Linked DNA regions of Flectobacillus major DSM 103. The protein of the gene in region 2 interacts with the protein of the main gene of each other region in a pairwise test. Links are inferred from orthologs where the notes say so. Each region holds a gene or a part of one and is shown on either strand. Other genes may lie near its edges.

What was found. The genes of interacting proteins can lie anywhere in the genome.
Region 1: the proteins of rlmN (region 2) and ftsZ interact in binary tests that used the Escherichia coli proteins (3 or more experiments, as listed by UniProt). The link is inferred for Flectobacillus major DSM 103 from one-to-one orthologs.

The regions. Positions count from the first base shown.
Region 1 is NZ_KE386491.1:4,232,092-4,237,889, reverse strand. The notes cover bases 1,949-4,911. They hold ftsZ (cell division protein FtsZ), read right to left. Parts: upstream 4,134-4,911; coding sequence 2,763-4,133; downstream 1,949-2,762. Other genes in these bases: FLEMA_RS72690 (M20/M25/M40 family metallo-hydrolase), read right to left, coding at 4,299-4,911; recQ (DNA helicase RecQ), read right to left, coding at 1,949-2,396. Also shown: FLEMA_RS72705 (GreA/GreB family elongation factor), read right to left, coding at 1-235; more of recQ, read right to left, coding at 258-1,948; more of FLEMA_RS72690, read right to left, coding at 4,912-5,792. UniProt on the Escherichia coli protein: Essential cell division protein that forms a contractile ring structure (Z ring) at the future cell division site. The regulation of the ring assembly controls the timing and the location of cell division.
Region 2 is NZ_KE386491.1:4,026,470-4,032,215, forward strand. What follows is about bases 1,803-4,713. They hold rlmN (dual-specificity RNA methyltransferase RlmN), read left to right. Parts: upstream 1,803-2,666; coding sequence 2,667-3,761; downstream 3,762-4,713. Other genes in these bases: FLEMA_RS72140 (GatB/YqeY domain-containing protein), read left to right, coding at 1,803-1,942; FLEMA_RS72145 (CvpA family protein), read left to right, coding at 1,992-2,513; FLEMA_RS72155 (fatty acid desaturase family protein), read left to right, coding at 3,785-4,713. Also shown: FLEMA_RS72135 (hypothetical protein), read left to right, coding at 1-207; FLEMA_RS0141250 (pyridoxine 5'-phosphate synthase), read right to left, coding at 566-1,291; more of FLEMA_RS72140, read left to right, coding at 1,493-1,802; more of FLEMA_RS72155, read left to right, coding at 4,714-4,852; FLEMA_RS0141350 (glycerophosphodiester phosphodiesterase family protein), read right to left, coding at 4,979-5,746.

The DNA of each region.
Region 1 (5,798 bases), 200 kb from region 2 along the record:
TCAAATTGGCATCTATGCGTTCAATAATCACACGTTCTTGTCGGGCTTGTTCGTATTGTCGAGCGTGCATATCGCGGTCGAGCTGCCCCATAGCACGGGCAGTTTCATATTTGTCACCAGCCGAGCTTTTGCTTTCTTCATTGGCCGAAGCCTGTGCTGCCTGCATAGCTTCCCAAGAAGTATTCATTCGCTCCTCTATTTGGGCCTTTATTTTTTCTAATACTTGTTCTTTCACTATTTCTTGAGCTATTGGTATATTATTGGTATTTTATCGACAAGGCTATTCTTATTTTGTAATAATCGTATTTTCCATTCATTGCCTCAAAAATAGGTTTTACAGCTTCCCCTTTTTTTATACCCAAGCTATTGGCTACGGCCACAATATCGGAGTACTCTTTTTTACTAATAAATTTCCACCAGTCGATAGCGACGCCTTCTTCCTCAAGTTTTATCAGATGCGATATGATAGTAACAGGATTGAGTTCTCGCTGTTGAGCAATTTGTTCTAATGATTTTCCTTCTTGGTAAAGCTGATACGAATATTGTGCGGTGTTAATTCCTGCGGCTACCGAACTTTTGGGAATTGTTTTGATAAAAGCCCGAATTTCGGTCAAGAAAGTTTCTCCATATTGGGTGTATTTTTGTTCTCCGACCCCCGAAACATTGAGCATTTCAGTTTGATTTAGTGGTTTTTTCTGAGCCATATCCGAAAGGGTTGCATCTGAAAATACCACAAAAGGAGGAATATCTCTTTCATCGGCAATACGTTTTCGTAAAGCTCGAAGACGTTCAAATAGTTCGTCCCGAATAATTTCTTTTTTGGTTTTATCTTTCGTAATACTCGCTTCTCGTTCGGCCTGTTTTTCTTCAAAGGGTCTAAACCTAACTAACTGTACTTGTCGGCCTTCTTTCAGAACAGCCCAAGAAGCATTATTTAGTTTGAAAACGTGTTGCTCGTCATAAGCAATATCCATAATACCCGAGTTGAGCATTTGTTGAAGATAATCGGCCCATTCCTCAAATTTCAGGTCTTTTCCTGCTCCAAAGGTTTTGATTTCGTGGTATTTGTGTTCGATAATTCTGCGGTTATTTGAGCCTCTCAAAATATCAATTAGCATACCCATAGCTACATTCTCGTTGGTTCGGGCTATTGCAGAAAGGGCTTTTTGTGCCAAAACGGTAGCATCAAAACGAATAGGAGGGTTTTTACAAACGTCACAATTTCCACAATCGTGGGTTACTTCTTCATTAAAATAACTCAGAAGAATACGACGACGGCATATTTCTGCTTCGGCGTATTGCTTGAGTCTTTCTAATTTTGCCCCTTGCACCTCTTTCATTTCTAAGGGTAATTCAGACTGGGCAATCATGTCTTTTCTTACCAAAAGGTCATTATAAGAATAAAAAAGCAACGTATCTGAACGAACGCCATCACGACCAGCCCTACCAATTTCTTGATAGAAGCTTTCGATATTGGATGGCAACGAATAATGGATTACCCACCTCACATTGGATTTGTCGATACCCATACCGAAGGCTATTGTAGCACATATCACCTGAATATTGTCTCGTAAAAACTGGTCTTGTACTTGAGCTCTTTCGTCGGTACTCATACCTGCATGATAATGCCTTGACGATATACCTACTTTCAATAAGGCATCAGAGACTTGTTCGGTATTTTTTCGGCTTAGGCAATAGATTATACCAGCTTTTCGAGGACGTTCAGCAATGAATTTCTGTATAGTTTTCAGCCTATTTCTGCCTGGCTGAACAGCCAAAGAGAGGTTGGGCCTATCGAAAGAACTTATAAAAATACGGGCATCAGGAATACCCAACTGCATCAGAATGTCTTTTCTAGTAACACGGTCGGCGGTAGCTGTTAGTGCTATAACAGGTACTCTTGGAAAAGCAGTTTTCAAGACATGAAGTTGTGTGTACTCAGGCCGAAAGTCATGCCCCCACACCGATACACAGTGCGACTCATCTACGGCTATCATACTAATATTGAGCGACTTAATCCATTCTAAATAGCCATTAGCAAATAATTTTTCGGGCGAAATATACAGGAGCTTCAGCTCGCCCGAACGGCATTGTCGTTCGATAGCCGATTTTTCAGAACTACCAAGTGACGAGTTGATATATGCGGCAGGTACACCATTGGCTTGTAAAGCCTGTACTTGGTCGTGCATGAGGGCAATTAAAGGCGAAATCACAATGGTGAGTCCCTGCATCATCAATGCCGGAATCTGGAAACATAGCGATTTGCCCCCACCTGTGGGCATTAGCACCATGCAATCTTGCCCATACAGCACCCAATCTATAATATCGGCCTGTAAAGGTCTAAATTTATCATATCCAAAATACTGTTTAAGTACCTGTTCTTTTGTTAGTGGCATTGTTTGCAGCAAACGTTAGAAGGTGAATGATTACCAAAAAGTAGCTCCGAAAGTGCAGAATAGCGTCTTTTCTTTGGTAAAATTACAGATTTTTCAAATGCTTTTTTAGATACACTTGATTTTAGCACTTTTGACAAAGTAAATTATAAGCGTATTAGAAAATGAAAAAGTGGTAAAATTCGACTCTAAGAAGCGAATTTTACCACCTGTAATAAGAAGGTTGAATTACGAACGGTTTGCCGTTGCAATGCCATATTTTAATAGCTTCATCATATAACTGTTGAAGTTAAAACCCAAACTGATTTTGGCAGATAAACAAAATGGAAATACATTAAACAAGGGTATGTATTTTCACTACAACGGTATTTATCCGTACAAAGGTTGGTCAAACAGCTCAACTTCTGGTACTTGGCTAATATCCAACAATTGGACTTTGTATCTCAAGTAAGCAGGTGTTTCTAAATCTGCCTCAGCTGGCGTTTTTTGGCAAAAAGCATCTATCATTTTGCGAATACGCAGCGAATCGTCCTCATGTTTGAAATTGAATTGCATAATAGGTTTTGCTTCAGGTTTATCCTCTACAACAAGTTCTTCTTCCTCCTCTTCTTCTTCGTACACAACTACAGGTTGTTTTGATACAACATGTGTTGGAGTTATTACTTTTTCACCTTCCTTTTTTTCAGTTTTTGCTTTTACCACCGTTTTCTTTTCCTCTTCTTTGATATTATTCAAATTAATCGGGAGTGGTGCATCTTCGGGTAGGTCAAATCCTGCTGCAATAACCGTCACTCGCATTTCTTCGCCCAAATCATCGTCGATAATAAAGCCCAATTTAAAACCAGCAGGGGCATCACCAATTTCTTTCATGATATAATCAGTGATAATTTGTTGCTCTTTTACCCCCATTACTTTGGCTTTACTTGTAGCCACAGTAACAAGAATACGTTTGGCACCTTTAATATCTTTGTTGTTGAGCAAAGGCGAATCCAAGGCACTTTTAATTACTTCTGCCGCTCTATTTTGTCCTTTAGATGAAGCAGTACTCATGACAGCTTGTCCTGCATTGCTGAGTACTTTTTTCACATCTTTAAAGTCTGCATTGATTTTACCAGACTTTGTGATTACTTCTGCAACCGATTTTGCGGCATTGGCCAATACATCGTCGGCATGTTCAAAAGCTTCGAGTATATTCAAATCTTCATAGATTTCTAGCAATTTATCGTTCAAGACTACCAACACTGTGTCGCAAGTACGCTGTAGCTCCTCGATACCCCGCATAGCGGCATCAATTTTTTCTGTTCCTTCCCAAGAATAAGGGGCTGTAACAATGGCAACCGTTAAAATATCTAAACTCTTTGCAATTTTTGCTATTACAGGAGCAGCCCCCGTTCCAGTACCCCCTCCCATACCTGCTGTAATAAATACCATTTTGGTATTTCCTTCTAGCAAGGCCGTAATTTGGGCAGCACTTTCTTCGGCAGCTAATTTACCCTGTTCTGGCTCTGTTCCCGCACCCAAACCTTCTGTCAATATTGCTCCTAATTGTAATTTGGTAGGAACAGAATTGTCGTTCAAGGCTTGTAAGTCGGTGTTACAAACGATAAAATCAACATCCTGAATTTTCATGTCATACATATGGCGAACGGCATTACTACCGCCACCGCCTACACCTATGACTTTGATAATGTTTGAAGGCTTATCATCCTTGAGTTCGATATTATGATCAAAAAATGCCATACTTTTATAAAGGTTAAGGATTATACTGTTTTAAGTAAGGAGTTATGCTAATTGTAGGACTTTATGGGATTCTACTTCATTAATTTTCAAATTTACGAATAAAATTAAGTTCTTCGTAACCTTATCAGTGGCATTGTTTGAGATAAATTTAATAAAAAAAATCTATTATTCAACTGTTCCCCATTTCCACTCACGTCCTAGCTCTAATTCTTTTCTCAAGTTTTGCTTAATAAAAAAGTCACGAGTTGCATAATAGTCTAGTTTTTTTGCAGGAATTGCCTCGGTATTGGCTATGGCATACAGCATCATAGCGGTATAACGCACAGTATTTAGCATTTCATCTTTCTTGATTAAATCAAAGCTATCACAGTTGGCATGATAACACCCTACGGCATCAGGAGCAATACTACCAATAGGCGAAGCCGTCGGAATACCTTCTAGCATAAAGCTTTGGTGGTCGGAGTGTAGGCCCGCTTGATTAATAACTGTGTTTTTGTAAGCTGGGTCTACCTTTTGAATCACCGCTCCTATTTTAGTAAACAAGTCTACCATTTCTCCACGACCAGATGTGTTGAAGCCATTGGCATTGTTAGCCATATCAAGGTTAAACATGAAGGCGATTTTATCGAGGGTATTGCTTTTGTTGGCTTTCTCAATCATAGCCTTTGAGCCTAACAGGCCTTCTTCTTCGCCCATAAACATCACAAATTCAATAGTACGTTTAGGTTTGATACCTAGGGCCTGAAATGCACGAGCTACATCTAGGATAGAAAATGAGCCAATACCGTTATCCAATGCTCCCTGAGCTAAATCCCACGAATCTAAATGGCCACCAATTACAATTTTTTCATCCTTAAAACGCTTGCTATCGCCTTTGATAGTAGCAATAACATTACGAGCTTTAATCATGCGACTAAAGTTTTTCATATCGATCATAGCTACAAGGTTGGGTTCTTGACTTAGCCATGCTCTTATTTCCATTCCACTCTCTAACGAGACACATACCGCAGGAATTTCTATTAACCCTCCTGTTACCGAAGCTGTACCTGTCAACAAAACATTTCCTTTTACGGTATTCACAAAAATAACGCCCGCTGCCCCATACTGAGTAGCCAATGCGGTTTTTTCAGAACGGTGCAAGTTACGGGGCCCTTTGATTGGAGCAAGTAAGCCAATATTCACCAAGGCTATTTTGCCTGGAAGCTTATCTTTTACGGCCTGAAAGTCGACCTCTAGGCCATTGCCAACATCCACAATTTCGGAAGTTACTTTTGCTTCGACAGGAGTCATGGCTAAAGAAACTACTTCTACATCACGAAAATTGTCGCTTTTGCGAGGAGCAATAGACAAACTTACGGTGTCTCTTGACCAAGCCTCTACCTGAAAAGGTTGATACTTTACATCTTTAAATCCGTAAGATTTAAGCAGGTTATGTACATACTCTTCTGCTTTTTTACCATTGGAACTACCCGTTAGGCGGTGTCCAATTGTTTTACAAGCATACCCAAGCGTTTCGTATGCTTTTCCATTGGTTATTACCTCTTTATTAATCTGACGAAAAATCTCCTCTAGCTCATCAGCATCATCTTTGATAGGGTTATAAGCAGTGGCGGTAATTAATAATACTATGGCAATCAATCCGTATAGGCTTTTTCTCATGTTCTG
Region 2 (5,746 bases):
CCAAAAGTGAAGGTTTATTTTAAAAATGGCGATTTAGTAGCCTTGGCTGGAGATTATCCCGAAACTAAATTGAGTAAAAAACAAGAGGATGAATTTGAGGAACTAAACTACGGAGCTAAAGTTATTTTTGTAAGAAAAGACGGTCAAATTGTAGGAATTAAAGTAATTGTGCAAGGGCAAGAATTGGTGGGAGACAAAGAAATCTAAAAAAAACTTCTGACAAATCTAAAATTACCGATTAAAGCCGCCACTTTAAATTTTCAATAATTTTTAGTTTGTCAGAAGTAATTATCTTAATTATATAAGATAATACCTAATACTAAGCCGCCACAAAGCATTAGATATTTTAATTGTGATTAGCTATTTAGCTTATTACAAAGATATATGTTGATACATATATTGACAAAAGCAAAGCACTTGTTTTCTGTACTATTTTTATAACACATACAATAAGCATGTTTGATGAAGAATATCTACTTTTAGTGACATTTACGTATATTAACTAAAAAAGTAAATATTGGTTGGTTTTTGGTAAAATACAGTATAATTCTTTGTAGAATAGCCATTAATCAATAGCTTTTGTTTCTTTAAGGTAGAATTGTATAGTATTTTCTAAACCATAATACAAAGCATCACAAACAAGAGCATGCCCTATCGACACCTCCAATAAGTTAGGGATATTTTGTTGAAAATATCTTAAATTTTCCAAGCTCAAATCATGTCCAGCATTCAAGCCTAAGCCGAGTTGGTTGGCCAAGGTTGCTGCTTTGACAAAATCTTTGATAGCGGTAGCTCTATCTTTGGCATAATGCTCGGCATAAGGCTCGGTATAGAGTTCTATGCGGTCTGTACCTGTAGTTTTTGCTCCTTCCACCATGCGTTCGTCGGGGTCTACAAAAATAGAGGTTCTGATACCCGCTTCTTTGAACAACGCTACCAAATCTTGCAAACGGCTTTGGTGGGTAATAGTATCCCAGCCAGCATTAGAGGTAATAGCCCCAAGAGCATCCGGTACAAGCGTGACTTGGGTAGGCTTATTGGCCAAAACGAGTTCGATAAACTTGGCTTCGGTAGGGTTACCCTCAATATTAAATTCAGTAGTAACTACTGTTTTTAAATCATAAACATCTTGGTAGCGAATATGACGCTCGTCGGGACGAGGATGCACCGTAATTCCTTCAGCTCCAAAACGCTCGCAGTCCAAGGCTACTTGTACTACATTGGGGTTATTGCCACCTCTTGAGTTACGAAGTGTGGCAATTTTGTTTATATTAACACTGAGTTTTGTCATCTTTTTGAATAATCCGCTCTTTTGAGGGGCTTAAACCCTCATCAGAATAACAGAATGATTGAATAGTTTCGTAATTTTGTCAAATCTTTTTATAATTTTCCGTGAAGTTAAAGTAATCATATTTGTAAGGAAATGTTTTTTTAAGGAAAATTGTTGAAAAGATTTAACCATTTATACAATCTTCATTTATTCAAAGAAAAAATGTCACTTAAAACAAATATTGAAAGTGGTATCAAAGATGCCATGCGTGCCAAAGACCAAGACCGTTTGAGAGCACTCCGTGCGATAAAATCACTTATTTTACTAGAAGAAACATCTGGTAGTAATAGTGGTGAAGTATCGGCCGATGCTGAAATGAAAATATTAATGAAAGCGGCCAAACAACGTAAAGATTCAATGGAAGTATTCTTGGCTCAAGGTCGTAGCGACTTGGCTGAAAAAGAACAAGCTGAATTAACCGTAATCGAAGAGTTTTTGCCAAAACAATTGACCGAAGATGAGCTAAAGGCAAAATTGGCTGAAATTATCGCAAGAGTAGGTGCTTCTGCACCCTCTGACTTGGGCAAAGTAATGGGAGTAGCGTCTAAAGAACTAGCAGGCTTGGCCGAAGGAAAGGCTATCTCTGCTACAGTAAAGGCTCTTCTTGGCTAATATTTTTGAAGAGAATAAGGGCTAAACCCTTATTCTCTTTTTTATACAAATGAAACTAATTGATATTCTTATTCTTCTTCCTATTCTCTGGGGTGGCTTTATTGGCTATCAGCGGGGTATCATCATTGAAGCTATCTCTATTGCAGCCTTTATTATCTCTGTTATTATTGGTTTTAAAACACTCGGACTAGCCACTACATGGGTTTCGCCCTATGTCGACAGCCGAATAACTGGGCGGATTTTGCCATATATAGGCTTTGGTGCAGTGTTTTTCCCGATTGTTTATATGATTAATAAGTTGGGATGGTTGTTAAGAAAATCAATTAGGTATACTGTTTTAGGGAGTTTTGATTCGTTGGCTGGGGCGTTGGTGGGTGGCCTCACGTGGTCGTTTGGTATAAGTGTAATACTATGGCTGGCAACAGCCATTGGTATCAAAATACCACCTAAAGGAGAAAAAGAAGCATATTATTTGTTGCCCTTAGTAAAACCCTTTGCCCCCAAGGTGGTTGATAAAGCCATAGAGATTGTACCTCGGCAATTGAGTAAAATGACTCAGGGTAATAAGTAAAAATAAAGAACTTATTTGTTGATTTTCAATAGTTTATATTTTTGAATAAATTTGCAAATAAGTAATAAGATTTTAACCCTTGGTAAAGGTTCTATTACTGAAAAGAACCTATGGCTTAAAGTAGGTTCGTAAAAAATGAAAAATTGAAATACAATGGAAATTGCAGTAGCAAATAAAAAAGATATTCGTAAACTCACATTGAACCAAATCAAAGAGTTTTTGGTAGAAAATGGAGAACAAGGCTTTAGAGCCAAACAAGTGTATGAGTGGCTTTGGAAAAAATCGGCACAGGATTTTGACGAAATGACGAATCTTTCTAAAAAAACAAGAGAGTTTTTGGCCGAAAATTTTGAAATCAGAGCCGTAAAAGTAGCTGAAAAGCAAGTGAGTTCTGACAAAACTATCAAATCGTCGTTTGCCTTATTTGACCAAAATTTGGTTGAAGGTGTATTGATTCCTGCCGACGACCGAATGACGGCCTGTGTGTCTTCTCAAGTGGGCTGTTCGTTGACTTGTAAATTTTGTGCAACAGGTTATATGGACAGAAAACGCAACCTCGACCCCGCCGAAATTTATGACCAAGTGGTCAGAATACGTGACCAAGCCGAATCGCATTATCAAACCCCACTTACCAATATTGTATATATGGGTATGGGCGAGCCATTATTGAATTATGCCAGTGTATTGCAGTCGGTCGAAATGATTACTTCGCCCGAAGGCTTGGGTATGTCGCCCAAGCGTATTACTGTTTCGACAGCGGGTATTGCCAAAATGATTAAAAAATTGGGCGATGATGAAGTGAAGTTCAATTTGGCTTTGTCGTTGCATGCCGCCAACGATACCAAGCGTAACCAAATTATGCCTATCAATGAAAGCAACACCTTGGAAGCATTGAAAGAAGCGTTGCAGTATTTTTACAAAAAAACAGGAAATAGAATTACTTTAGAATATATTGTTTTTTATAAATTCAACGACAGTTTGGAAGATGCCAAAGAATTATGGCAATTTGCAAAACAATTTCCTTGTAAAGTGAATATTATAGAATACAATCCAATTGCCGAAGCCAATTACACCAATACCGACCCACAAACTTTAGAGAAATTTGCTAAATTTTTAGAAGACAAAGGGATGGTAGTAAATGTTCGTCGTTCAAGAGGAAAAGATATTGATGCAGCCTGTGGCCAATTGGCAGGTAAGAAAAAAGCCGAGGCGGCATCGTCTGAAACAGAATTTATAACCAAATCCTAAAATTTATCAGCAGAGAAGTTCTCATGGAAAAAGTGAGTTTTAACAACAAAAACAGTGTGTTTTTTAATGCACTAAGAAAAAGAGTTAACGAGTATTTTCAAGCAAATGATATTCGTCCAACAGGTAACTACAAATTGTACCTCAAAACGGCTATACTATTAGCGGCAGCCTTTCTTTTGTATGTCGTATTAGTGTTTTTTACACCTGTAGGCTGGCTTTCGATAGGGCTTTCGGCTCTTTTAGGATTTAATTTGGCTGCTATTGGCTTCAATGTAATGCACGATGGGGCTCATGGTAGTTTTTCGCAGAAAAAATGGGTTAACGAATTGATGGGCTATTCGCTCAATATTATGGGGGGAAGTGTGTATTTGTGGAAATTCAAGCATAATTTTAATCATCACTCTTTTACTAATATTGATGGAATGGACGATGATATTGATATTAAGCCTTGGATGCGTGTTAGCGAAACTCAGGAAAAACATTGGTTTCACCGTTTTCAGCATATTTATTGGATTTTCCTTTATGGCTGGACATACTTATTATGGATTTTTTGGCAGGATTTCCAAAAATATTTTACAGGTAAGGTAGGCGATACCAAATTCCGTAAAATGGATTTGAAAGAACATGCTATTTTTTGGGCAACAAAACTGGGCTATGTTGGGGTATTTATTGTATTGCCAATCTACCAAGTAGGTTTACTTGATGCTTTGATTGGGTATTTTATTATTGCTTTTGTGTGTGGCTTTGTGAGTGCGGTAGTATTTCAATTGGCTCATGTGGTAGAGCAAGCTCAGTTTCCTATGCCCGACGAGCAAACGGCTAAAATTGATACTGAATGGGCTATTCATCAAATCAGAACAACAGCCAATTTTGCAACCAAATCTAAGATTGTTTCGTGGTTTACTGGGGGGCTTAATTTTCAGGTAGAACACCATTTGTTCCCTAAAATTAGTCACGTACATTATCCAAAAATCAACGAATTAGTACGTGAAACTTGTCAACAATTTGGTATTACGTATTTAGAATATCCAACCGTTTTGAGTGCATTGCGTTCGCATATTGTGCATCTAAAACATATTGGTACTGTATAGTAATAGTACGTTGAGTATGTGATTAAGTAAGAGTACAGATGAGTGCAAAGTTTTGATTTTTAAAATTGATTATCAAAACAATATGCCCCAAGATTTGTACTCTTACTTCGTTTATAAGCTCATTTTTTAGGGCTTCATTTTTAGTACTCTGTCGGGGTAGTCGGTAATTAGGCCATCTGTCCCTAGGGCTTTCATCTTTTCCATATCTGCTATTTCATTCACTGTCCAAGGCATTACCTTTACACCTTTTTCATGACAAAACTGTACTCTTTCGGGTGTTAATACCGAAAAATGAGGACTGTAATATACAGGCAAAAAACCTAACGCTTTGAAGGTGTCTTCAGGCGATAAATTGCCAGTTAGTGCCGAAATAGTTATTTTTTTGTACTTTCCTGCCTCTGTTTGCTTTTGCCAGTATTTCAATATATTAAAGTCAAAACTCTGTAAAATTACCCTGTCGGGAGGTAATAGCTTGATAATATCTTTATAAACCAAATCTGCAAATTCTTCTACAGTTTTGGGCTGATAAATACCATATTCCTGCACACCTGATTTAATTTCAACATTGTATTTTACCGCTGGAAGGCCTTTCTCTTGTAGATAAGCTTCACACGCTTTTATCATATCTTTTAAAAGAGGTTTGTGTGTAGCTATTTTTTGTTGTTCTGGAAATAAAGCATTTCCTCTAATCCCCGAATCATACCGTTTAATTGCTTTGTATTTCATTTGGTACAGATTGAGGCTTTTTTCCTCTTCTTTTGTAACAGGCGTACCGTCGGGTTTGGTTACATAAAGCGACAACATATAAGGCTCGTGCGAAACCACCACTTTGTTGTCTTTGGTAATACAAACATCTAATTCAAGCGTATTTACACCTAAATCGATGGCTTTTTT